Regions from separate parts of the Saccharopolyspora hattusasensis genome, predicted to be linked through region 1. Evidence: riboswitches for the same ligand, from Rfam matches in the RefSeq annotation. Region 1 holds a riboswitch; each other region holds the start of a gene.
What was found. Region 1 has a riboswitch for cobalamin ahead of ACRXBZ_RS26225 (ribonucleoside-diphosphate reductase subunit alpha). Riboswitches for the same ligand answer to the same signal wherever they lie in the genome.
Positions count from the first base shown of each region.

Region 2: linked by a shared signal. The riboswitch ahead of metE (5-methyltetrahydropteroyltriglutamate--homocysteine S-methyltransferase) and the one ahead of ACRXBZ_RS26225 (ribonucleoside-diphosphate reductase subunit alpha) in region 1 are both predicted to bind cobalamin.
Region 3: linked by a shared signal. The riboswitch ahead of ACRXBZ_RS31420 (ABC transporter substrate-binding protein) and the one ahead of ACRXBZ_RS26225 (ribonucleoside-diphosphate reductase subunit alpha) in region 1 are both predicted to bind cobalamin.
Region 4: linked by a shared signal. The riboswitch ahead of ACRXBZ_RS11575 (HoxN/HupN/NixA family nickel/cobalt transporter) and the one ahead of ACRXBZ_RS26225 (ribonucleoside-diphosphate reductase subunit alpha) in region 1 are both predicted to bind cobalamin.

Region 1 is NZ_JBPCDC010000001.1:5,486,601-5,491,989, reverse strand. It holds gene ACRXBZ_RS26235 (ABC transporter substrate-binding protein) at 1-426, shown strand, start outside; partial or broken gene ACRXBZ_RS26230 (glycoside hydrolase family 3 protein) at 642-2,414, opposite strand; cobalamin riboswitch at 2,628-2,841, shown strand; gene ACRXBZ_RS26225 (ribonucleoside-diphosphate reductase subunit alpha) at 2,953-5,346, shown strand.
Region 2 is NZ_JBPCDC010000001.1:99,817-105,205, reverse strand. It holds gene ACRXBZ_RS00560 (DNA-3-methyladenine glycosylase I) at 1-481, opposite strand, end outside; gene ACRXBZ_RS00555 (hypothetical protein) at 653-1,003, opposite strand; partial or broken gene ACRXBZ_RS00550 (2OG-Fe(II) oxygenase) at 1,003-1,218, opposite strand; gene ACRXBZ_RS00545 (methylated-DNA--[protein]-cysteine S-methyltransferase) at 1,209-1,826, opposite strand; gene ACRXBZ_RS00540 (RNA polymerase sigma factor) at 1,823-2,320, opposite strand; cobalamin riboswitch at 2,583-2,838, shown strand; gene metE (5-methyltetrahydropteroyltriglutamate--homocysteine S-methyltransferase) at 2,970-5,246, shown strand; gene ACRXBZ_RS00530 (ABC transporter ATP-binding protein) at 5,297-5,389, opposite strand, start outside.
Region 3 is NZ_JBPCDC010000001.1:6,540,528-6,545,916, forward strand. It holds partial or broken gene ACRXBZ_RS31400 (response regulator) at 393-1,037, opposite strand; partial or broken gene ACRXBZ_RS31405 (ATP-binding protein) at 1,034-1,219, opposite strand; gene ACRXBZ_RS31410 (esterase/lipase family protein) at 1,317-2,321, opposite strand; partial or broken gene ACRXBZ_RS31415 (hypothetical protein) at 2,820-2,903, shown strand; cobalamin riboswitch at 3,099-3,292, shown strand; gene ACRXBZ_RS31420 (ABC transporter substrate-binding protein) at 3,361-4,386, shown strand; gene ACRXBZ_RS31425 (FecCD family ABC transporter permease) at 4,386-5,389, shown strand, end outside.
Region 4 is NZ_JBPCDC010000001.1:2,619,043-2,624,431, reverse strand. It holds gene ACRXBZ_RS11595 (DUF362 domain-containing protein) at 1-149, shown strand, start outside; gene ACRXBZ_RS11590 (hypothetical protein) at 228-404, shown strand; gene ACRXBZ_RS11585 (pyridoxal-dependent decarboxylase) at 499-1,929, shown strand; gene ACRXBZ_RS11580 (DUF1876 domain-containing protein) at 2,073-2,342, opposite strand; cobalamin riboswitch at 2,802-2,926, shown strand; gene ACRXBZ_RS11575 (HoxN/HupN/NixA family nickel/cobalt transporter) at 3,004-4,056, shown strand; gene ACRXBZ_RS11570 (precorrin-8X methylmutase) at 4,053-4,760, shown strand; gene ACRXBZ_RS11565 (sirohydrochlorin chelatase) at 4,757-5,389, shown strand, end outside.

The DNA.
Region 1 (5,389 bases):
GCCTACCAGCAACGCGCCGCCGACATCGGCAAGCAGGCCGGCGACCCCGCCGCCCGCAAGATCAGCATGCTGCGGTTCATCCCCGGCGACATCCGCCTGTACGGCAAGGGCTCGTTCATCGGCACGATCCTGGCCGACGCGGGCTTCGGCCGCCCCGACAACCAGCAGACCGACCAGACCTTCACCAAGATCAGCCGCGAGCAGATCTCCCAGGCCGACGGCGACCAGCTGTTCTACGCCGCCTACGGCGAAAGCGCCAAGCAGCAGCTGGCCGACGTGGTCAACTCCGTGCAGTGGACGACGCTCGGCGTCGTGAAGAACGGCAAGGCCGTCGAGGTGCACGACGACACCTGGTTCCTCGGCCTCGGCCCGATCGCCGCCAACCTGGTCCTGGACGACCTGCAGAAGGCCTTCCCGCAGCAGTGACCGAGCGAAGAGCCCGTGAGTCCGCCGGACTCACGGGCTCTTCGCTGCGCGAATCCGCAGGTCCCCGGCGCTGCGCCCCACCGCAAACTCACCGCCCGGCTCGACGTCCACCACCACCGACACCTCGGCTCCCGCCTCGGCCTCGGCGACGGCGAACCCCGCCAGCCGCAACGGCTCCGCCGCGTACACCTGCACGACCTCGCGCTGCCGAACCACGTCCACAGCACCGCGCGGACGTCGGACGCCCAGGGCATCAGCACCGGCGACCCGGCGTTGACCACCACGACCGTGTTCGGGTTCACCGCGGCAACCTTGCGTACCAGCTCGTTCTGGGCGCCCGGCAGGTCCAGCGAGACGCGGTCGCGGCCCTCGGTCTCGACCTCGTCGTTGGTGCCGACCACGACGACCGCGACGTCGGAGTCGCGGGCGATCGCCAGCGCGGCGGCGAGTGCGCTCGCGTCGTCCCACTCCTGCGCTCGGTGCCCGATCCCGACCGCCACCAGCGCGTCGATGCGCTGCGGGGTGAACTCGACGGTCATGGCTGCCCGGCCGTCGGCGTCCAAGTCCGACTCGACGAGCACGACGTTGAACCGCTGCTCGGGCGGTTCCAGCATGCCGCCCAGCGGGTCGTCGATCCCGTTGGTGCGCACCACGTCCGCAGCCAGCACCTCCCGGCCGGAGAGCTCGACGCGGAAGCGCCCGGTGCCGTTCACCCCGAACACGTGCTCGCCGAGATCGAGTTGGAGCTTCCCCTGCAACCGCAACGACTTCGCCCCGGACGGCAGGCCGCCGAGCCACATCAGCCGCTCGGTTCCGCGCAGCTCGCTGTCGAGGACTTCTCCCTTGTCACCGAGGTATTCGACCCGGATACCGGTGCCCTCGCCGGCCGGGTCAGCAACCTCCTCGCGCGGGATCACGTCCAGCAACCGCCGATGCCGCACACCGCGCTGGTAAACCACATCCGCGTCGGGCAGCGCCGCACGCAATCCATCCAGCGGAGTCACCACGTGCGGCGGGCTAACGTGCGACGACCCGCCTCCCTGCACCACCGGAATGGTGGCGTTCTCGCCGATCATCGCGACCTTGGCGACCTTAGGGCCGATCGGCAGCAGCGGCGCATCATCCACTATCTCGTTGCGCAACAACACGAATCCCTGCGTCGCGAGCCGCCGGATGACCGGCCTGGCCTCCCCCGAAGGCCCGCCGCCGGGTTCGGAATCTTCGAAAGCACCTACCCGATCGGCCAACCGCAGCACCCGCAGGACCTTGTCGTCGAGAACTTCCTCCGGGACCTTGCGCCGCGCCACGGCCGCTGCGAGTTTCCCGTCGCTCCACGGGCTTTTCGGGCCGGGCATGGCCAGGTCGAGGCCGCCGAGCGCCGCCGCCTCCAGCGAGCGGGTGGCGAACCAGTCCGACATGAGCATCCCGTCCCACGCCCACTCGCCCTTGAGGACATCGTTCACCAGAGCGGAATTCTCGGTCATCGTGCTCCCGTTCACCGAGTTGTAGGCGGCCATCATCGCCCACGGCGAAGCCTTCGCCACGATCCGCTCGAACGGCTTGAGGTAGATCTCGCGCAGCGCCTGCTCGTCGACCACCGCGTCGTAGCTGAGCCGCTCGGTTTCGCTGTCGTTGGCGACGTAGTGCTTCGGAGTCGCGGCCACCCCGCGCGACTGGATGCCCGCGACGACCTCGGCACCGATCTCGGCGATCAGCAGCGGATCCTCCGAGAAGTTCTCGAAATGCCTGCCCCCGAAAGGACTTCGGTGCACGTTGACCGTCGGCGCCAGCACCACGTGCACACCCCTGCGGCGCGCCTCGTCGCCGAACACCTCACCCGCGGTGCGCGCCGCCGCCCGATCCCAGGTCGCCGCCAGCGCGGACGCCACCGGGAACAGCAACGACGTGTCGCGCTCGTCCCATGCCGTGCCGCGCACCCCGTTCGGCCCGTCGGAGAGCACCAACGACCGCAGCCCGATCTTCGGCATCGGGTGCAGGGTCCAGAGGTCGGCACCGGTCAGCAACCGCGCCTTCTCTGCCGCTGTCAACTCCGAAACCAACGACAGGAGTTTCGCCTCGTCCACCGCTACCCCTTTCGCCGGCCTCCGGCCGCCAAGTCTCGACCACCTCGCCCGCACTGTCGACCAGGACCACGACACTCCGTTATCTGCCCATCCGATCACTCCCCGAACCCAACATGTAGTGTGTCGCTCGCTGGTGGTTCACCGGAGGCGTCCGGTGAGGCAAGAGGGAACCCGGTGCGAATCCGGGACTGCCCCGCAGCGGTGAACGGGAACGAACGTCGTGACCCGGCTGCCTGACGGCAGCGGGTAGAGCACTGGGCGAGCAGCCTGGGAAGCCACGACCAGTAGGCCGCCCGTGAGTCCGAAGACCTGCCGCCGGTGCACGCTGCGAAGCGTGCTGTCCGGGACTTCGAGGGCGGGTCCGCGCGGACGACCTGCGGCTCCTGCCGCCTGTCTCCGCGCGCGCCGTCGTGGTCCGCCGAGCTCGCGAGGGAGAGAGCCCGTGACGGCGACACTCAACGACTGGACCCGCGTGTCCACTGTGGTCCACCACGCCTGCGCCGGACTGCCCGGCGTGTCGGCCGATGCCGTGCTCGAAGAGGTGCGGCGCACCGGCTACGCCGGTATCAGCGACGACGAGCTCTCGCTGGCCCAGGTCATGGCGGCACGCACGCTCATCGAGACCGAGCCGAACTATTCGCAGGTCACGGCCCGCCTCTTGCTGGACCGGATGCGCCGCGAGGCGCTGAGCTTCCTGGGCGAGCCACAGGAGGCCGACCAGGAGCAAATGCGCGACCACTACCCGGCGTACTTCGCCGACTACGTGCGCCGCGGTGTCGAACTGGAGCGGCTCGACCCGGAGCTGGGCTCCTTCGACCTCGACCGGCTGGGCCGCGCCCTGGTGCCGGAACGCGACCTGACCTTCGGCTTTCTCGGCCTGCAGACTCTCTACGACCGCTACTTCCTGCACGAAGACGGCACCCGCTTCGAGCTGCCGCAGGCGTTCTTCATGCGGGTCGCGATGGGCCTGGCGCTGCGCGAGGACGACCGCGAGGCGCGGGCGATCGAGTTCTACCACCTGCTGTCGACGTTCGACTTCATGTGCTCGACCCCGACCCTGTTCAACGCCGGCACCACCCGGCCGCAGCTGTCCTCCTGCTTCCTGACCACTGTGGACGACGACCTGTCCGGGATCTTCCACTCCATCAGCAACAACGCGCGGCTGTCGAAGTACGCGGGCGGACTGGGCAACGACTGGACGCCGGTGCGCGGCATCGGCGCCCACATCAACGGCACCAACGGCAAGTCCCAGGGCGTGGTGCCATTCCTGAAGATCGCCAACGACACCGCCGTGGCGGTCAACCAGGGCGGCCGGCGCAAGGGCGCGGTGTGCGCATACCTGGAGACCTGGCACATCGACGTCGAGGAGTTCCTCGACCTGCGCAAGAACACCGGCGACGACCGCCGCCGCACCCACGACATGAACACCGCGAACTGGGTGCCCGACGAGTTCCTGCGCCGCGTCGAGGCCGATGAGCAGTGGACGCTGTTCTCCCCGGATGAGACGCCTGACCTGCACGACCTCTACGGCAAGGCGTTCGCCGAGCGCTACCGCGCCTACGAGCAGGCCGCCGACCGCGGCGAGATCCGCGTGTTCCGCCGAGTGCGCGCGGTGGAGCTGTGGCGGCGGATGCTGACGATGCTCTTCGAGACCGGCCACCCCTGGATCACCTTCAAGGACCCGTGCAACCTGCGGTCGCCGCAGCAGCACAGCGGGGTCGTGCACTCCTCCAACCTGTGCACCGAGATCACCCTGAACACCAGCACCGACGAGGTGGCGGTGTGCAACCTCGGGTCGATCAACCTGGCCCGGCACGTCGACGCCGACGGCATCGACGCCGCGAAGCTGGAGCGCACCACGAGCACCGCCGTGCGAATGCTGGACAACGTCATCGACATCAACTTCTACACGATCCCCGAGGCACGCCGGTCCAACCTGCGGCACCGGCCGATCGGGCTGGGCCTCATGGGCTTCGCGGACGCGCTGTTCGCGCAGCGCATCCCGGTTTCGTCGGAGGCCGCCGTCGAGTTCGCCGACCGCAGCATGGAGCAGATCAGCTACCATGCGATCGCCGCGTCCAGCGAGCTCGCGGCCGAGCGGGGTCGGTACGAGTCCTTCGACGGATCGCTGTGGAACCAGGGAGTCCTGCCCATCGACTCGCTCGACCTGCTCGCCGACGCCCGCGGCGGCGACGTCGACCTGGACCGCTCGTCCACCCTGGACTGGGAGGCGCTGCGTGAGCAGGTGCGCACCGTCGGGATGCGCAACTCCAACGTGATGGCCATCGCCCCGACCGCCACGATCTCCAACATCTGCGGCGTGAACCAGTCGATCGAGCCGGTCTACCGCAACCTGTACGTCAAGGCGAACATGTCCGGCGACTTCACCGTGGTCAACCCGCACTTGGTCGCCGACCTGAAGCAGGCCGGGCTGTGGGACGAGGCGATGATCGCCGACCTCAAGTTCCACGACGGCAGCCTGCTGCCGATCGAGCGGGTCCCACAGCAGTTCAAGGAGCTCTACGCCACCGCGTTCGAGATCGAGCCGCGCTGGCTGGTGGAGGCGGCGGCACGCCGGCAGAAATGGATCGACCAGGCGCAGTCGCTGAACCTCTACGTCTCCCGGCCCAGCGGCCGAACGCTCGACGAGCTCTACCGCCTCGCCTGGCGAAAGGGCCTCAAGACCACGTACTACCTGCGCTCCACGAGCGCGACCCACGTGGAGAAGAGCACCCTGCGCGGCACCGACGGCAAGCTCAACGCCGTCCCGACGGCGCCGACCGCGACCGGCGCTGCTTGCTCGGTCGAAGACCCCGACTGCGAAGCCTGCCAGTAACACCCCACCCGGGTCCCAGTCAAGTCCTGTTCGACGCGCGGAC
Region 2 (5,389 bases), 5.4 Mb from region 1:
CGACGAATGCGAATCCCTTGCGCCGCAGTGCTTTTGACAGCGCCACGGATTCCGGTGACGTGGTGGGGATCTCTGTGATCGTCCGCGGGCGTGGCGTGGTGTCCGGTTTGAACGACCAGACGAATGCTTCCAGACCGTCCTCGGCGCGCAGTTCGGTGGTCGCGCGGGCGTTGGTGATGGCTGCGCGGATCTTGGCTTTGTTGCGCACGATTCCTGGGTTGTCGAACAGGCGCGCGACATCTTCCTCGGTGTAGGCCGCGACGGCGTCCGGATCGAAGTGGTCAAACGCTTCGCGGAAGGAGGGGCGTTTGCGCAGGATCGTCGCCCAGGAGAGCCCGGCCTGGAAGCCCTCCAGGCTGATCCGCTCGAAAAGGGCCTGTTCGCCGCGCACGGGCATGCCCCATTCGGTGTCGTAGTACTCGCGCAGCAGGGGATCGCGGGCCGCCCACGGCGGACGCGCCAACCCGTCCTCGCCGATCACGACCCCGGCGTCGGTCGTGGTGTCTGCCGCTGCGGGACTCAAGGTCTCGTTCTCCTCGGGTTCTCGTGGTGTGCGACCGGTACCTGGCCGCACGTGCTTTTGGGTTATACCAGCAGAAAGTGCTCAAGGGGTCGAATCGGTGCGGTGCAGGAGCATGGTGCGGACCACTTCTCAGGTGCCGCCGTCACGGGTTGCGCCGCGCAGCCCGTCGAAGGTTCCAACTCCGCCGAGGGCGATCAGGTCCTCGGTGGCGAGGGAGGCGGTGCCGATCGTGCGGGCCGTTCTTCCACTCCCGGTACCGATCGGGCAGGCACACCGCGCAGGGCCGGTAGCCGCCGCACGTGCGGTGGCCTCGTCCGCGAAGAACACCCGGTGCGCCATGTAGCCTCCGTCGGCGATCGCGCGCAGCGCGGACGGGCAGTCGAGCCGCCCGTAGATCCTGCCGCGCCGGTATCCGCCGAGGCGACCTGGCGCGGCGCTTACGTACGGTCGCCCGTCGGCCCCGAGCAGCGTGTAGGTCATCAGGTCGCGTTGTGGAAGACCAGCCCCAGCGTGTGGCGCCGTCCGGAACGCACCGGCGAGACCCCATGCCGCACCGGAGACGCGGACCAGCCGCGCGCCGAGCGCACCGGCCGGTCGCGAGTGGTGAACACCAGGCCGTGCCCCTGCGGGATCAGCGTTGCGGTGCCCCGGGACTGGGCGCGAGGGCGCTGCTCCACCAGCGTGCTCATGCTGCCTCCAGGTTCAGCAGGATTGCTTTGGCCTCCACGCCGCCGACGTATCCGCCCGAAGTGCCGTCCGAGCGCACTACGCGGTGGCACGGCACCACGACCGGCAGCGGGTTCGTTGCGCACGCGCTACCCACCGCGCGCACCGCCCGCGGGCTCCCTGCGACCGTGGCGACCTCGGCGTAGCTGGCGGTTCGGCCGTAGGCGATGTCGGGCAGGTGCGACAGCACGTTGAGCCGGAACCCGCGCGAGAGGCGCCAGTCCAGCGGCAGGTCGAAGGTGCGCCGCCGCCCGGAGAAGTACTGCTCGATCTGCCGGGCGACCTCGTCCAACCGGTCCGGTGCCCGCAGGATGCGCGGGCTGATCGTCGCGGCCAGCGACGCCAAAACTTTGTCGTGCCCTTGGCGGGCGAAGGCGACCCGCACCAGGCCGCGTTCGGTACCGGCCAGCAGCAGCTCGCCGACCGGAGTGTCCATCGTGCGGTAGGCGACGTCGAGCAGCCCTTCCCGCTTGGCCGCGTTCACCAGCTCGATGTGCAGCCGCTTGCTGGCGTCGAAGTCGATCGCCGGGAGCGCGTCGAACAGGTGCCTGTCGTCGTTTTCGTGGATCGTCATCATCGCGCTTCCCCTCCCACGCTCGTGGCATGTCTGTACGTCGTGCGCAGTGTCTTTATGCCGTCCGCCGCGGCCCGGCGGGCGGCATCGGTGCTGCCGCCGAGGATCGCGGCGATCTCGGCGTAGGGCAGGTCGGCCAGGTAGTGGTAGGCCACCGCCATGCGCTGCTTGGTCGGCAGCGCGCTCAGCGCCGCCCACAGGTCTCCGTCCCAGTCCTCCGGGCGGCCCGTGGTGCTGGGCCGCTCAGGCACGCGCTCGACCATCACCGGTCGGCGTGCCGTCGCCCGGGTGACGTCGACCGCCTTGCGGTGGGCGATCGTGACCAGCCAGGCCTCCACGTTCGCGTCTTCGGCGAGCTCCGGGTAGGCGCGCAGCGCGGCCAGGAACGTCTCGGACCAGGCGTCCTCGGCGTCGGCCGGTCCGAGCACGGCCCGGCACACTCGCAGCACCATCGGGCCGTACTCGTCAACGATCTGCTCGAACGGTTTCACTTTCACTCCCCGTAGACGGCCCGGCCCGTCGGAACGTGAGATGCGGATCCGGCCCACGCCGCGATCGTCACCCGCCCGGGGGCCCCGCCGGTCGCGCGCCGCGCCGGCCCGCGGCTCGGGCGTCGCGACCCCACGTGACGAGCCTCTCACCGACGGCGCGAGGGCGAGCCGGAAGGGCGTGTTCACCACGGAAGTCACCGGATGCGCGGTGGCCGTCCGGCACGGTCCGCGCACGCCCCAGGCCCTTGCCAACGGCTGCCCAGTCGGTAGCCTCCGTTGTGCTGGTGGTTCGTCCACCCCGGATCGCGACGGGAAGTCGTGGCCGCGGGCGGGCGAGGCAAGAGGGAATCCGGTGCGAATCCGGGACTGCCCCGCAGCGGTGAGTGGGAACGAACGCCGTCCCCGGTCCGAGACCGGGCACAGCACTGGGCATGCGTGCCTGGGAAGCGACGGCCAGTAGGAACCCCGGCGTCGGCCGGGACGTGCCCGCGAGTCCGAAGACCTGCCACCGGTGCGCGCACCCGGTGGTGCGCGCGGTCCGGGGTCTCGCGGGAGGACCTGGCGGACGACCGGTTCGCGCCGCGCGGCGTTGCCGGTTCGCCTGCGCCTTCCCTGACCTCGGGGCATCCGTCGTCGAGCTCGCGAGGAGAGGGCGTTGACCAGCAAGATCGGATCTACCGTACTCGGCTATCCCAGGATCGGCCCCAACCGGGAACTCAAGCGCGCACTGGAGCGCTACTGGTCGTCCCGCATCGACGAGGCGGAACTGCGTGCGGTCGCGCGGGAACTGCGCGTCGACGCGTGGCGCGCGCTGCGGGACGCGGGCCTGGATTCGGTGCCGGGCAACACGTTCTCGTTCTACGACCAGGTGTTGGACACCGCGGTCACCTTCGGCGCGGTCCCACCGCGCTTCGCCGGGCTCGGGTTGGGTCCGCTGGACACCTACTTCGCGATGGCGCGCGGGGTGGAATCCGCGCCGCCGCTGGAGATGACGAAGTGGTTCGACACCAACTACCACTACCTGGTGCCCGAGATCGGTCCGGACATGCGGTTCTCGCTGGCCGACCGCACGCCGGTGGAGCAGTACCGGGAGGCCGCGGCGGAGGGCGTGACCACCCGACCGGTGCTGGTCGGCCCGCTCACCTTCCTGCTGCTGGCCAAAGCCGCCGACGGGGCCCCCGAGTCGTTCCGGCCGCTGGATCGGCTCGACGGGCTGCTCGATGCTTACGCGGAGCTGCTGGGCGAACTGCGCCGGGCCGGTGTGGAGTGGGTGCAGCTGGACGAGCCAGCGTTCGCTGCGGACCGCACGCCGGACGAGCTCGATGCGCTGCGCGCCGCGTACCAGCGGCTCGGTGAACTGGAGGAGCGCCCGAACCTGCTGGTCGCGGGCTACTTCGGTGATCTCGGCGAGGCTCTGGGCGCGCTGGCGTCCAGCCCGGTCGAGGCGCTCGCCGTCGATCTCGTCGCCGGGAAGTCCACAGTGGATTCGCTGTCGACCGTTCGGGGCCTGAGCGGTAAAACCCTGGTCGCCGGGCTCGTCGACGGGCGTAACGTCTGGCGCACCGATCTGGACAAGGCGCTTGCAACCGCAGCCACGCTGCTCGGCTCGGCGGACGAGGTAGCGGTCAGCACGTCGTGCTCGTTGCTCCACGTGCCGTACGACGTCGCGGCGGAAGCCGACATCGATCCGCAGGTGAAGTCCTGGTTGGCGTTCGCCGCGCAGAAGGTTCGCGAGGTGGTCGTCCTCGGCCGTGCGTTGGGCGAGGGCCGCGACGTGGTGGCTGGTGAGCTGGCCGAGGCACGAGCCGCGATTGCCGACCGCGCCAGCGCGGAGCGGGTCCGCAACCACCGCGTCCGGGCGCGGCTGCGGGCTCTGCGGCCGGAGTACTCGCAGCGCAGCGACTACGAGGCGAGGCGCGCCGCCCAGCAGAAGTCCTTGCGCCTGCCCGCATTGCCGACCACGACGATCGGTTCGTTCCCACAGACCACGGACGTCCGCAAGGCGCGCGCCGCGTTGCGCTCCGGCCGCATCGACCAGGCGACCTACCGGCAGCGGATGCGGGACGAGATCGAGCGCGTCATCCGGCTGCAGGAGGAGATCGGGCTCGACGTCCTGGTGCACGGCGAACCCGAGCGCAACGACATGGTGCAGTATTTCGCCGAGAACCTGAACGGCTTCGCCAGCACCGACAACGGCTGGGTGCAGTCGTACGGATCGCGGTGCGTGCGGCCGCCGATCCTGTTCGGCGACGTTGCCCGCCCGAAACCGATCACTGTCGAGTGGACGAGTTACGCCCAGCGGTTGACCGAGAAACCGGTCAAGGGCATGCTCACCGGCCCGGTGACGATCCTGGCGTGGTCGTTCGTCCGCGACGACCAGCCGCTGGCGGACACCGCGAAGCAAGTCGCGCTGGCCATCCGGGACGAGGTGAACGACCTGGAAGCCGCCGGAATCCGGGTCGTCCAGGTCGACGAGCCCGCCTTGCGTGAACTGCTGTCGCTGCGCTCGGCACAGCACGCGGACTACCTGGACTGGGCGGTGACGTCGTTCCGGCTGGCGACCTGCGGCGTCGCCGAGTCCACCCAGATCCACACCCACCTGTGCTATTCGGAGTTCGGCGATGTGATCAACGCGATCGTGGCGCTGGACGCCGACGTCACCAGCATCGAGGCCGCCCGCTCGCGGATGGAGGTGCTGGCAGACCTCAACGCGGTCGGCTTCGGTCGCGGCGTCGGGCCCGGCGTTTACGACATCCACTCGCCGCGCGTGCCCGAGACCGCCGAGGTCGTGGATCTGTTGCGGGCCGCGCTCGCGGCCGTTCCGGCGGAGCGGTTGTGGGTCAATCCCGACTGCGGGCTGAAGACCCGCGGCTACGCCGAGGTCGAGGCGGCGCTGAAACACATGGTCGGGGCCATAGCCGAGCTGCGCTGACGGCGGACCCGCGGGCGGCGCGTGCGTCGAACAGGACTCCGGTCAGGTGTTCACGCGGCGGATGGGAGTTGGTCGTCGCGTCGGACCAGTGCCGCGTAGCGGCCGTCGGCGGCCAGCAATTCGTCGTGCGTGCCGCGCTCCAC
Region 3 (5,389 bases), 1.1 Mb from region 1:
CGTCGACACCGGCGTCGAAGAGAGCCAGCGAAACCGGTGCTGCCCCGCACGATGACGCACGTAGCGCGGGTGAAGGCCCGCTCGCCGTGGAGAGGCACGTCGTGCGGGTGGAAGTACCGGGAATGGGGACGATCCCGCTTCCCCCGTTGAACGAGCTCGCCTACCTGACCGGGGTAGTCGTCCTGGCCAGTACCGGGCTGATGTCGTGGCCGGTGGCGTTGACCATCGGAGCGGGCCATCTGCTGGCGCACAACCGGCACATCCAGCTGCTTCGGGCCTTCGGCGAGGCCCTGGAGGAGGCTTGACCGCATCCCCAGCCATCGGCAGGCGCTGCGCTTCGGTGGGGGCCACCGAGCAATCGCGCGAGCGCGGGTGTCAGGAGTTGCGCGGGTTACCAGGCCTGATTCGTAGGCGAGGACTACGAGTTGGGCGCGGTCGTGGGCGTGGAGCTTGACCATGGCCCGGTTGATGTGGGTTTTCGCGGTCAGCGGGCTGATTACCATGCGGTCGGCGATCTGGTCGTTGGACAGGCCCTGCGCGACCAGGGCGACGGCCTCGCGTTCGCGGTTGGTCAGTTCTTCCAACCCCGTGCCGGTGACGGTGGTGAGCGGCTGGGTGACGTACCGGTTGATCAGCCGGCGGGTGATCGACGGTGCGAGCAGGGCGTCGCCGCGTGCGGCGACGCGCACGGCATGGAGGAAGTCTTCCGGCTTGATGTCCTTGACGAGGAATCCGGCCGCGCCGGCGCGCAGCGCGTCGAAGACGTATTCGTCCAAGCCGTAGTTGGTCAGGATGACGACGTGCACCCCGGCCAGGGCCGGGTCCGCGGCGATGCGCCGGGTCGCCTCGATGCCGGTGACGACCGGCATCTGGATGTCGATGAGCGCGATGTCGGGCAGGTGTTCCCGGGCCAGCGCCAGGCCTTCGCTGCCGTCGGCGGCCTCGGCCACCACCTCGATGTCGTCCTCGATGTCGAGGAGCGCGCGGAATCCGCTGAGGATGAGCGGCTGGTCGTCGACCAGCAGGACGCGGATCATGACGTTCGGTCCACGGGAAGTTCGGCCTGCACGGAGAAGCCGCCCTCGTCGCGAGGTGCCGCTCGCAGGCGGCCTCCGAGGGCGGTGACTCGTTCGCGCATGCCGAGCAGTGTGACGCCGGGCACCGGCGTGGCCCTGCCGTCGTCGTCGACCCGTATGACCAGGGCGTCGGGTCGGTAGTCGTGATTCAGGCCGCAGCGGGAGTGTGACCGTGGTGCGGAAATCGGGCCCGCACCACGGTCGGTCGTCACCACGGTCGGTCGTCACCGCGGTCGGTCGTCATCGCGGTAGGTCGTCGCCCTTGTAGGTGGCTGCCTTGAAGGCCACCTTCAGTGGGGACCAGCCGTTCTCGGTGGTGTGGGGGCCGCCGTCCGCCCCGTGGTGCCAGTAGCGGAGGCAGTAACCGCCCGCACCGGTCAGCTGCCGGAGGTTGGCGTGGCTGACGTTCGGGTCCGAGCATTCGTCGACGCCGTTGTCGTTCAGATCCTCGTCGTAACCGTACTTCTGGTGCGCGAAGTAGCCCTTGTCGATGCCGGAGTAGTACGACACGGTTTCGTCTTCCAGAGAGCTGACGAGGCTCCAGTCGATCCCGGCGGCCCACGGATCGTCCAAGCCGCGGTCGTTGCGGCCGGGCGCGGACTCGTGCAGCTTGTCGATGAAACCCGACCCGCCTTCGCCCGCCGGGGTCATTTGGTTCCACTGCCGGGTGCACTTGTCGTCGGGATCCGCATCGGGATTGCGGCACCCGTTGATCAGCCCCTGGTGCGGGGTGCCGAGCGTGACTATGTCCTCCACCGCCACTCTGGGTGGGAAGCCGCTCCAGCCCTCGCGGGTGCCGAGCACCGCGACGCGGGTGATCAGGCCGCCCATCGAGTGCGCGACGATGTCGACCTCCTCACCCTTGCTGGTGTACTCCGCGTAGATGTAGTTGGCGAAGTCCTTGGCGATTTCCTGGATGGGCCGCTCGCGGTCGGCCTGACCGTCGCCGATCACGTCATCGCAGAATGCCCGGTCGCCCTCGTAGTAGCCGATCGTCCGCATCGAGGAACGATCCCGGCCGCCCGCTTCCTGGTAGTACTCGAGGGCTGCGTCCCAGGTCGACCCGTTGCAGTTGGTGGGGGGATCCGGGTTGTAGCCGTGTACCAGCAGCATCGTCTTCTGCTCCGCGGCCGGCCCGATCTCACGACCGTCCAGTCCGGACGCCTGCACCGTCGCCGGTGCGCTGAGGGCGAGCCCCGCGGCAGCGATCGTGGCGACCGCCCCGCGCCATCGTCGGTTGATCATCAAGCACACTCCCGTCGGTCGGGTTTCGACGCGGGTCCCCTGGCAGCACCCCGCGTCCGGCCGACATCGCGAGCCGCTCGCACCGCACAGCGCCAGAGGGCTGGACACCCTCGGCATCGACACCCCCGGCCAGCGGACGCCCGATGTCGGTCCCGCCGACACTAGGCAAACCGCCTCGACATTCGTGGGAGAACGCGAAGGGTTAGCTCCCCTGGAGCAGCCGGTTGGCCCGCTCGGCGGACATGACGCTGGAGCAGCAACCCGCACCCTGCTGCGGCTGGCAATGCACGCCGCGGACACCGGCTTGGCCACCATCGCCGAGCGCGGCAGCGCGATCTGGTCGACCGGATGCAGCACCTTCCCACTCCAGCACCCTTTTCCCGGATAAAGCCCGAATTATTCGGCCATTCCGAATTCCGCAGCGGGGACAATCATGCCCACCAGCAGCAAGAAGGTCCACAAGGGACTGTCCGGGGTCGTCGCCGACATTACATCTCCATGGTCAACCCGGACAGCAACTGGCTGACCTACGGCGGCTACCCGGTCGATGACCTGGCCACCCGATGCTCGTTCGAGGAGATCGCCCAGCTGCTCTGGCGCGGGGAACTGCCCACCGTCGCGGAACTCGCCGGGCAGAACGCGCTCGCGGGCGGCGCCACCATGTGGATGGAGATACATCCGATCGCCCGGGAAACACGCCCGACGCTCCGCACCACGGCAGCCGCACGCGGCGCGACCGTGCGAGATCTCTCACATCGGTCGCGCAACGCCGGGCGGTTAGGGTGTGAGCGAATCAGTCGTACCCGGTGTACGGGTCAGGGAATCCGGTCGGAATCCGGAGCTGACGCGCAGCGGTAGGGGTGATGGACGGGGCGGCCCACGAGCGGGCCGGACCACTGGGCACGCGCCTGGGAAGGTTCTCCGTCCAGCAGAACCCGAGCCCGAAGACCTGCTGGTTCCCGGTCGGTGCAGGTCCAGTGCGCCAACCGGTCGGCGAATTGGCGGCTCCGCGTACGAGCCCGAGCTAAGGATGCGGACGATGCTATTCCCCGCGCGGTTTCGCGCGTCTCGGCCAGGGCACCAGACCCTGTTCGCAGGCGTGCTGGCCATTGCCCTCTGCGGCTGTTCGGCGCCCCCGGCCGACGAGCACGCTGGTGGCGAACCCGTCTCGATGCGCAACTGCGGTCAGGACGTCGTCGTCGAAGCGCCGCCGCAACGCGCTGTCAGCCTCAACCAGAGCACGACCGAGATCATGCTCTCCCTGGGGTTGCAGGACCGGATGGTCGGCACCGCGACCTGGACCGACCCAGTCGCACCGCGCCTCGCCGCCGCGAACGAGCAGGTGCCCCGGCTGGCGGAGAACGCCCCCTCGTTCGAGAGCGTACTCGCGACTGAGCCGGACATCGTCCTCGGCGCCTACCAAGCGGTCTTCACCGACTCGATGGTCGCCTCCCGCGAACGCTTCGAAGAGCTGGGCGTACCAACCTACCTCTCGCCCAGCAACTGCCTCCCGGAGGAAGCGCCGCTGGGCGAGCCGACCGAACTGGCGGACATCTACCGCGAGGTCCAGGAGATCGCCACGATCTTCGGGGTGCAGGACCGCGGTGCGGCGCTGGTCGCCGACATGTGCGCACGGGTCGCTGCTGCGCAGGCGCGTGTCGCGGATCTGCCCTCCCGGCAAAAGCAGTCGGTGCTGTTCTGGTTCGCGCGAACCGAAGCGCCTTACGTGGCAGGTAGAACCGGATCCCCGGGGATCATGACGCGCGCGCTGGGAGTGCGCAATGCCTACGACGACGTCGCGTCGATGTGGCCGCAGGTCGGTTGGGAGGACGTACTCAGCCGCGACCCGACGCTGCTCGTGCTGGGCGACCTCACCCGGGATCAGGAAGGCGACAGCCTCCAGTACAAGATCGACTTTCTGCGCACCGATCCCGCAGTGTCCCAATTGGACGCCGTGCGCGGCGAGAACTGGATCCCCATGTCCGGCACCGCGTTGAACACCAGCATGCGAACCGTGGACGGGATCGAGGCGCTCGCCGACAAGCTCGTCGCCGTGGAGCGGTAGTGGTGCGTCAGGTCCGCGCCGCCTGGCTGGTCGGCGGCGCCCTGCCGGTGCTCGTGGTGTCGATCGCCTTCGTGATCACCATCGGGCCGGCCGACATCTCGGTCGCAGAGGTCGCCGAAGTGGTCCGCGCCAAGCTGGGACTGGGCACCACCGGCGTTTCCCGGATCACGCAGGGAATCGTGTGGGAGTTGCGCCTGCCGCGGGCGCTGCTGGCCGCGATCTGTGGCGCGGGGCTGGGCGTGTGCGGGGCGGTCCTGCAGTCGATGTTGCGGAATCCGCTGGCGGATCCCTTCCTGCTGGGGATTTCGGCGGGGGCGTCCACCGGCGCGGTGGCGATCGCGGTGCTCGGGGTCGGTGCCGGGACGATCGGGCTGGCTGCCGGGGCGTTCGGCGGTGCCATGGTCGCGTTCGCGCTCGTGATGGGGCTGTCGGCGTTGGCAGGCGGCGGGACCAGCCGGGTGATCCTCGCCGGTGTCGCCGGCAGCCAGCTGTTCTCGGCGCTGACCTCCTACATCGTGATGACCTCCGCCGACGCCCAGCAGACCCAGGGTGTGCTGTTCTGGCTCCTCGGTTCGCTCGCCGGAGCGCGGTGGGACGACGTCGCGCTGGCCGGCATCGTTTGCGCGGTGGGGCTGTTGCTCTGCCAGTCGCAGGCCGGCTCGCTCGACGCGTTCGCCTTCGGTCGCGATTCCGCCGCTTCCCTGGGCATCTCGGTGGCGCGAGTTCGCGGGCTGCTGCTGGTGGGAACCGCGCTGCTGACCGCGACGCTGGTGGCCACCTCGGGTGCTATCGGTTTCGTCGGGCTCGTGCTCCCGCAAGCCGCCCGGTTCCTGGTGGGTACCCGACACCGCGCCCTGCTGCCGACCACCGCAATGCTCGGCGCGGTCCTGCTGGTCTGGGTCGATGCACTGGCCGGAACCGTGGCCGCGCCGCAGGAAGTGCCCGTCGGTGTCGTCACGGCGCTGGTCGGAGTGCCCGCCTTCGCGTTCCTGTTGATCCGGAG
Region 4 (5,389 bases), 2.9 Mb from region 1:
GCACGGCGTGCGGGGCCTGCCTCCTGACCTGCCCGGAGCACGCCCTCCGCCCGGCCCGGGGCCGCCCGGTGGTCCTGGCGGACCGCTGCACGGTCTGCGGGGAATGCGTCGAGATCTGCCCGGCGGATGCCATCGACCTGCTCCGCTGATCGCGTTCGTTTGTTCGTTTAGGCGAGATCGCTTTCGAACAGCCGGGCCGCCATCGCCGGACTCGGCTGGACGACCTGTTGGCGTACCGCGAGCGCGCTCGACGTGCCCGCGCGGCAGGGCTGGACGAAGCGGCAGGGCTGGACGAAGCGGCAGGGCTGGACGAAATGGTGCGGGTGTCCGAGGCGGCGGGCCGCTACGGCCTCCCGACCGACGCGCGTGTCGGGCGGTTGTCCGAATCGGAGCAGGAAGACTGAGCCAAGACGGATGATTCGCCCTCCTCTGCCGCGGCTTCTTCGTCCCTGGCTTCGGGTGCGGGGGCGTGCTTAGCTGGCTGTGATGAGTGGCCACATGTCGCCGGAGGAGTTCCGGGCGTTCGGTCGGCAGGTCGTCGACTGGATCGCCGACTACTACGCCGGTGTCGAGAAGCATCCGGTTCGGTCGCAGGTGCGGCCCGGTGAGGTCCGGTCGCAGCTCCCGGCGCATCCGCCCGAGCAGGGCGAGCCGTTCGAGCGGGTGCTGAGCGACCTCGACGCGGTGCTGATGCCGGGCGTGACGCACTGGCAGCACCCGAACTTCTTCGCCTACTTCCCGGCCAACGCCACCGGCCCGTCGATCCTCGGTGACCTGCTCTCCAGCGGGCTCGGCGTGCAGGGCATGGTCTGGGCGACCAGTCCCGCGTGCACCGAGCTGGAGACCGTGGTCGTGGACTGGATGGCCGAGCTGCTGGGCCTTCCCGAGCACTTCCGGACCGATGCCGTCGGCGGCGGGGTGATCCAGGACTCCGCCTCCAGCGCTGCGCTGGTCGCCTGCCTAGCGGCATTGCAGCGGGTCAGCGACGGACAGGTCGCGAGCCGGGGCATCACCCGGCGCCACATGCTCTATGTCTCCGCGCACACCCATTCGTCCCTGGAGCGCGCGGCGCGGATGGTCGGCATCGGCGCGGACAACGTCCGGATCGTCGACGTCGACCCGGACTCGCTCGGCATGGACCCGAAGCACCTCGACGCCCTGATCGCCGAGGACCTCGCCGCCGGCGCGGTGCCCACACTGGTGTGCGCGACGATCGGCACCACCTCGACGACCGCGATCGATCCGGTCCGTGAGGTCGGCGACGTGTGCCGGGCGCGCGGGGTCTGGCTGCACGTGGACGCGGCGTACGCGGGTGTTGCCGCGGTGTGCCCGGAGCTGCGCTGGATCAACGACGGCGTCGCCGAGTTCGCCGATTCCTACTGCACCAACGCGCACAAGTGGCTGTTGACCAACTTCGACTGCAGCCTGCTGTGGATGGCCGACCGGCGGCCCATGATCGACGCGCTGTCGATCCTGCCCGAGTACCTGCGCAACCCGGCGACCGCGTCCGGTGAGGTGATCGACTACCGGGACTGGCAGGTGCCGCTGGGTCGCCGGTTCCGGGCGTTGAAGCTGTGGTCGGTGCTGCGCTGGTACGGCGCGGAAGGGCTGCGCGAGCACATCCGCACCACCGTCGGCCTCGCCCAGGAGTTCGCCGGCTGGGTCCGCGACGACCCACGCTTCGAGCTCCTGGAGCCGCACCCGCTGGGCCTGGTCTGCTTCCGGCCGCTGTTCCCCGAACTGTCCACAGAGGACGCTGGTGATCGGGTCCACCGGCTGATGGAATCGCTGAACGAGTCGGGGGAGCTGTACCTGACCCACACCAAGGTGGGCGGCGGGACGCTGCTGCGGCTCGCGGTCGGTTCGCCGCAGACCGAGCGGCGTCACGTGCTGGCGGCCTGGAAGCGGATCCAGGAGGCGGTGGGCTGACCTGCCCGCGAGCAGCGCGTAGCCGACCGGCACGAACACGTGCGTCGGCGCGGGCCACCCACCCGCGATCGCGGCACTCGTGATCGCGCTGCGGACGACGTGAAGGGCACCCCGGACCGCCGAAGGTGCCCTTCACCTGTGCGTCAGGCGGGCAGGTGCACGCGGCGGTGCAGGCGGTCGCCGATGTCCTGCGCCGCGTTGTCCAGTAGCTTGTGCGCCAGCTCGAACAGGGCGCGGGCGATCGCGATCTCGTCGCCGATCTGCGGTACCTCCGGGTCGTCCGGGTGGCGCCGCGCCGTGCCGTGGCCGTGCAGCGCCTGACCGCCCGGAGTGGTGAAACCGACGTCTGCGGTGGTCTTCGCGCCCGCCTCCACGACCTGCAGGTTCAACGTGATGGTGTGGGTCTCGTTCATGGTCGCCTGCTTCCTACTCGTTGCTGTTATTTGTTCGAGCAGGACATTTCGCTCGCCGCCGTACCACTGGTGCACGGCTGGAGTCCAGGCTGGGCAGTCTCAGCCGATCGGCCATCGTTCCGCGAGCTGCGGTGATGGCTACGTCCCGATCTTTTGCCAGGGACCCCGAACGAACGGTGCACCAGCCTTGGCTGATACGTGTGATCCTTGGGTCCTGACCGGGCCGTTGCCGGGAACATCCCGACGCCTGGCAGCCTACTCGATCTCTCCCGTTTTTGATCAGATAAGCCCAGGAAAACCGGGCTCTCAAGGTCGCCGTAGCCCAAGCATGCGCTGGCCGACCGGAACGGCGAAAGAGTCGAATTCACCCATTTGGGTATCCGCTGGCCGGATCGGTGATCGACCTCACGGGGTTTGACCTTGGGTGGTGGGCAAGGAAAGATACGGCCGCCGACAGTGCAGGAACCCGGTGCGAATCCGGGACGGTCCCGCCACTGTGACCGGGGAGTGGGCCTCACTCGTTGCCACGGCTGCCAACAGCTGGAAGGCAGGGGAACCGCGTCGATCCGGGAGTCAGGAGACTGCGCGTCGGCCCCGCGTCGCGCCGCGACGCGCGGACACCGAGCCCCTCGGGCGGGAAACCCAGGAGGTCGGAGATCCCATGTCTTGGGATGCCGAAGCGAGTCGGCCGCAGGCCGGTTGGGGCGCCGCCGAGCGCCGGAAAGCAGCGGTCGTACTGGCCGCCGTCGGAGTGCTCCACCTAGCGGGCTGGAGCGCCTACCTTTTGCAACAAGAATCGTTCAGCGCGGTCGGCGGGCTGGCCGCCGCCGGGACGACGGCGTACCTGCTCGGCCTGCGCCACGGGTTCGACGCGGATCACGTCGCGGTGATCGACGACGCGACGAGGCTGCTGATGCAGCGCGGCCGCCGACCGGTGTCGACCGGCATGTGGTTCGCGCTCGGGCACGCCAGCGTCGTGCTGTTCCTCGCCGCCGCGATCGCCTTCATTGCCGGACCCGCTGCGCAGCAGTGGGCCGAGCAGGCCGGGGTGCAGGTCGCCACCGTCGTGGACCTGATCGTGGTTGCCGTGCTGAGCTCGTTGGCGGTGCTCAACGCGCTGGTGCTGCGCGACGCCCTGCGGTTGCTGCGCCGCGCCCGCCGCGGCGCGGTCGACGAGACCGAGGTCGAGCTGGTGCTGGGGCGGCGCGGCCTGCTCGCCCGGCTGCTGCGCGGGCGGATGCGCGGCGTCGGCCGCTCCTGGCACCTGTTCGGCATCGGGCTGTTGTTCGGGCTCGGCATGCAGACGGCCACCGAGATCACGGTGCTGGCCATGGTGTCGCCGACCGAACACCAGTCCGCCATCGCGGTGCTGAGCCTGCCGCTGCTGTTCGCCGCCGGAATGTGCACAGTGGACAGCGTGGACGGGATGCTGATGTCCCGCGCCTACACTTGGTCGCTGGCGCGGCCCCTACGGCGGCTGTGGGTGAACGTGACCACCACGGCCCTGACCGTCGTGCTGGCCGCCGTGATCGCCTTCATCGTCCTCTGTGGACTGCTGGCGGAGCACGGGTTGTCGTTCCTGGACGGGATCGCGGCCGTGAGCGACCAGTTCGAACTGCTCGGCTACATCACGCTCGGGCTGTTCCTGGCGGTCTGGGGCGGGGCGGCGCTGTGGTGGCACCTCAAATCCCGGAAGGAGCCGGAAGTCGAATGAGCGGCGGTTTCGCGCCAGCAGGGGAGAGCGGCGGTTTCGCACCAGCCGGGGAGAGCGGCGGCACTCCAGCAGGGGAGAGCGGTGGCACTCCAGCCGACCGCACCGTGCACCCGATCGAGACCGAGTCCTACCGGATCATGCGGTCCAGGGCCGATTTCGCCCACTTCCCGCCGCTGGCCAGGGCGGTCGTCGAGCGCGTCGTGCACACCACCGCCGACCCGAGCTGGACCGGCGAGGTCGTCGCCGGCGAAACCGCGTTGCGGGCCGGGCGCGCGGCGCTGCTCGACGGCGCGCCGCTGATCACCGACGTGCGCATGGTCGCGGCCGGGATCACCGCGCGCCCGGCCGAAATCGGCCTGGACCGCTCCGGTGTCGCCGAGTTCGCCGCGACCGCCGGCCTGACCCGATCCGCGGCGGGCATCCGGCTGGCCGCCGAAGAACACCCCGACGGCGCGGTGTGGGCCATCGGCAACGCCCCGACCGCGCTGTTCGAGCTGATCCGCCTCGCCGAGACCGGCCGGCTCAACCCGGCGCTCGTCGTCGGCGTCCCGGTCGGCTTCGTCGGCGCGGTCGACGCCAAGGCCGCGCTGCGGCGCAGCGGCCTACCGGCCGTGACCACCCTGACCGAACGCGGCGGTGCGGCCATCGCCGCCGCCGCGATCAACGCCCTCCTCTACTGGGCAGAACCTGGAGGTAACCGGTGACCGAACCGCTGCTGGTCGTGGGCCACGGCACGGTGGACGAAGGCGGTGTGACGGAGTTCCACGCCTTCCTCGACCGCCTGCGCACCCGGATGTCGGCCGCAGGCGTCGACACCGCAGGCGGGTTCATCGAGCTGTCCGCCCCCGCGGTCACCGAAGCCTGGAGCGAGCTCACCGCCCGCGGCCACCGCCGGATGGCCGCCGTGCCGCTCGTGCTCGTCGCCGCCGGGCACGGCAAGGGCGACATCCCGGCCGCGCTGGAACGCGAAGTCCGCCGCCACCCCGGCACGTCGTTCGTGTTCGGCCGCCCGCTCGGACCGCACCCGATCCTCCTGGAACTGCTCGCCGAACGGATCGAGGCCGTGGTGCCGCGCGCCGACTGGCCCGACACCGCCGTGGTGCTCGTCGGCCGCGGCTCCACCGACCCCGACGCCAACGCCGAAGTGTGCAAGGTCTCACGGCTCTTGCAAGAGACCTGCGGCTTCGACACGGTAGAAACCGCGTTCATCTCCCTGGCACCACCGGACGTCGCCGGTGGGCTGGAACGGGCTCGTAGGCTCGGGGCGAAGCGGATCGTGGTCGCCCCGTACTTCCTGTTCGACGGCGTGCTTCCGCAGCGCGTGGTCGACCAG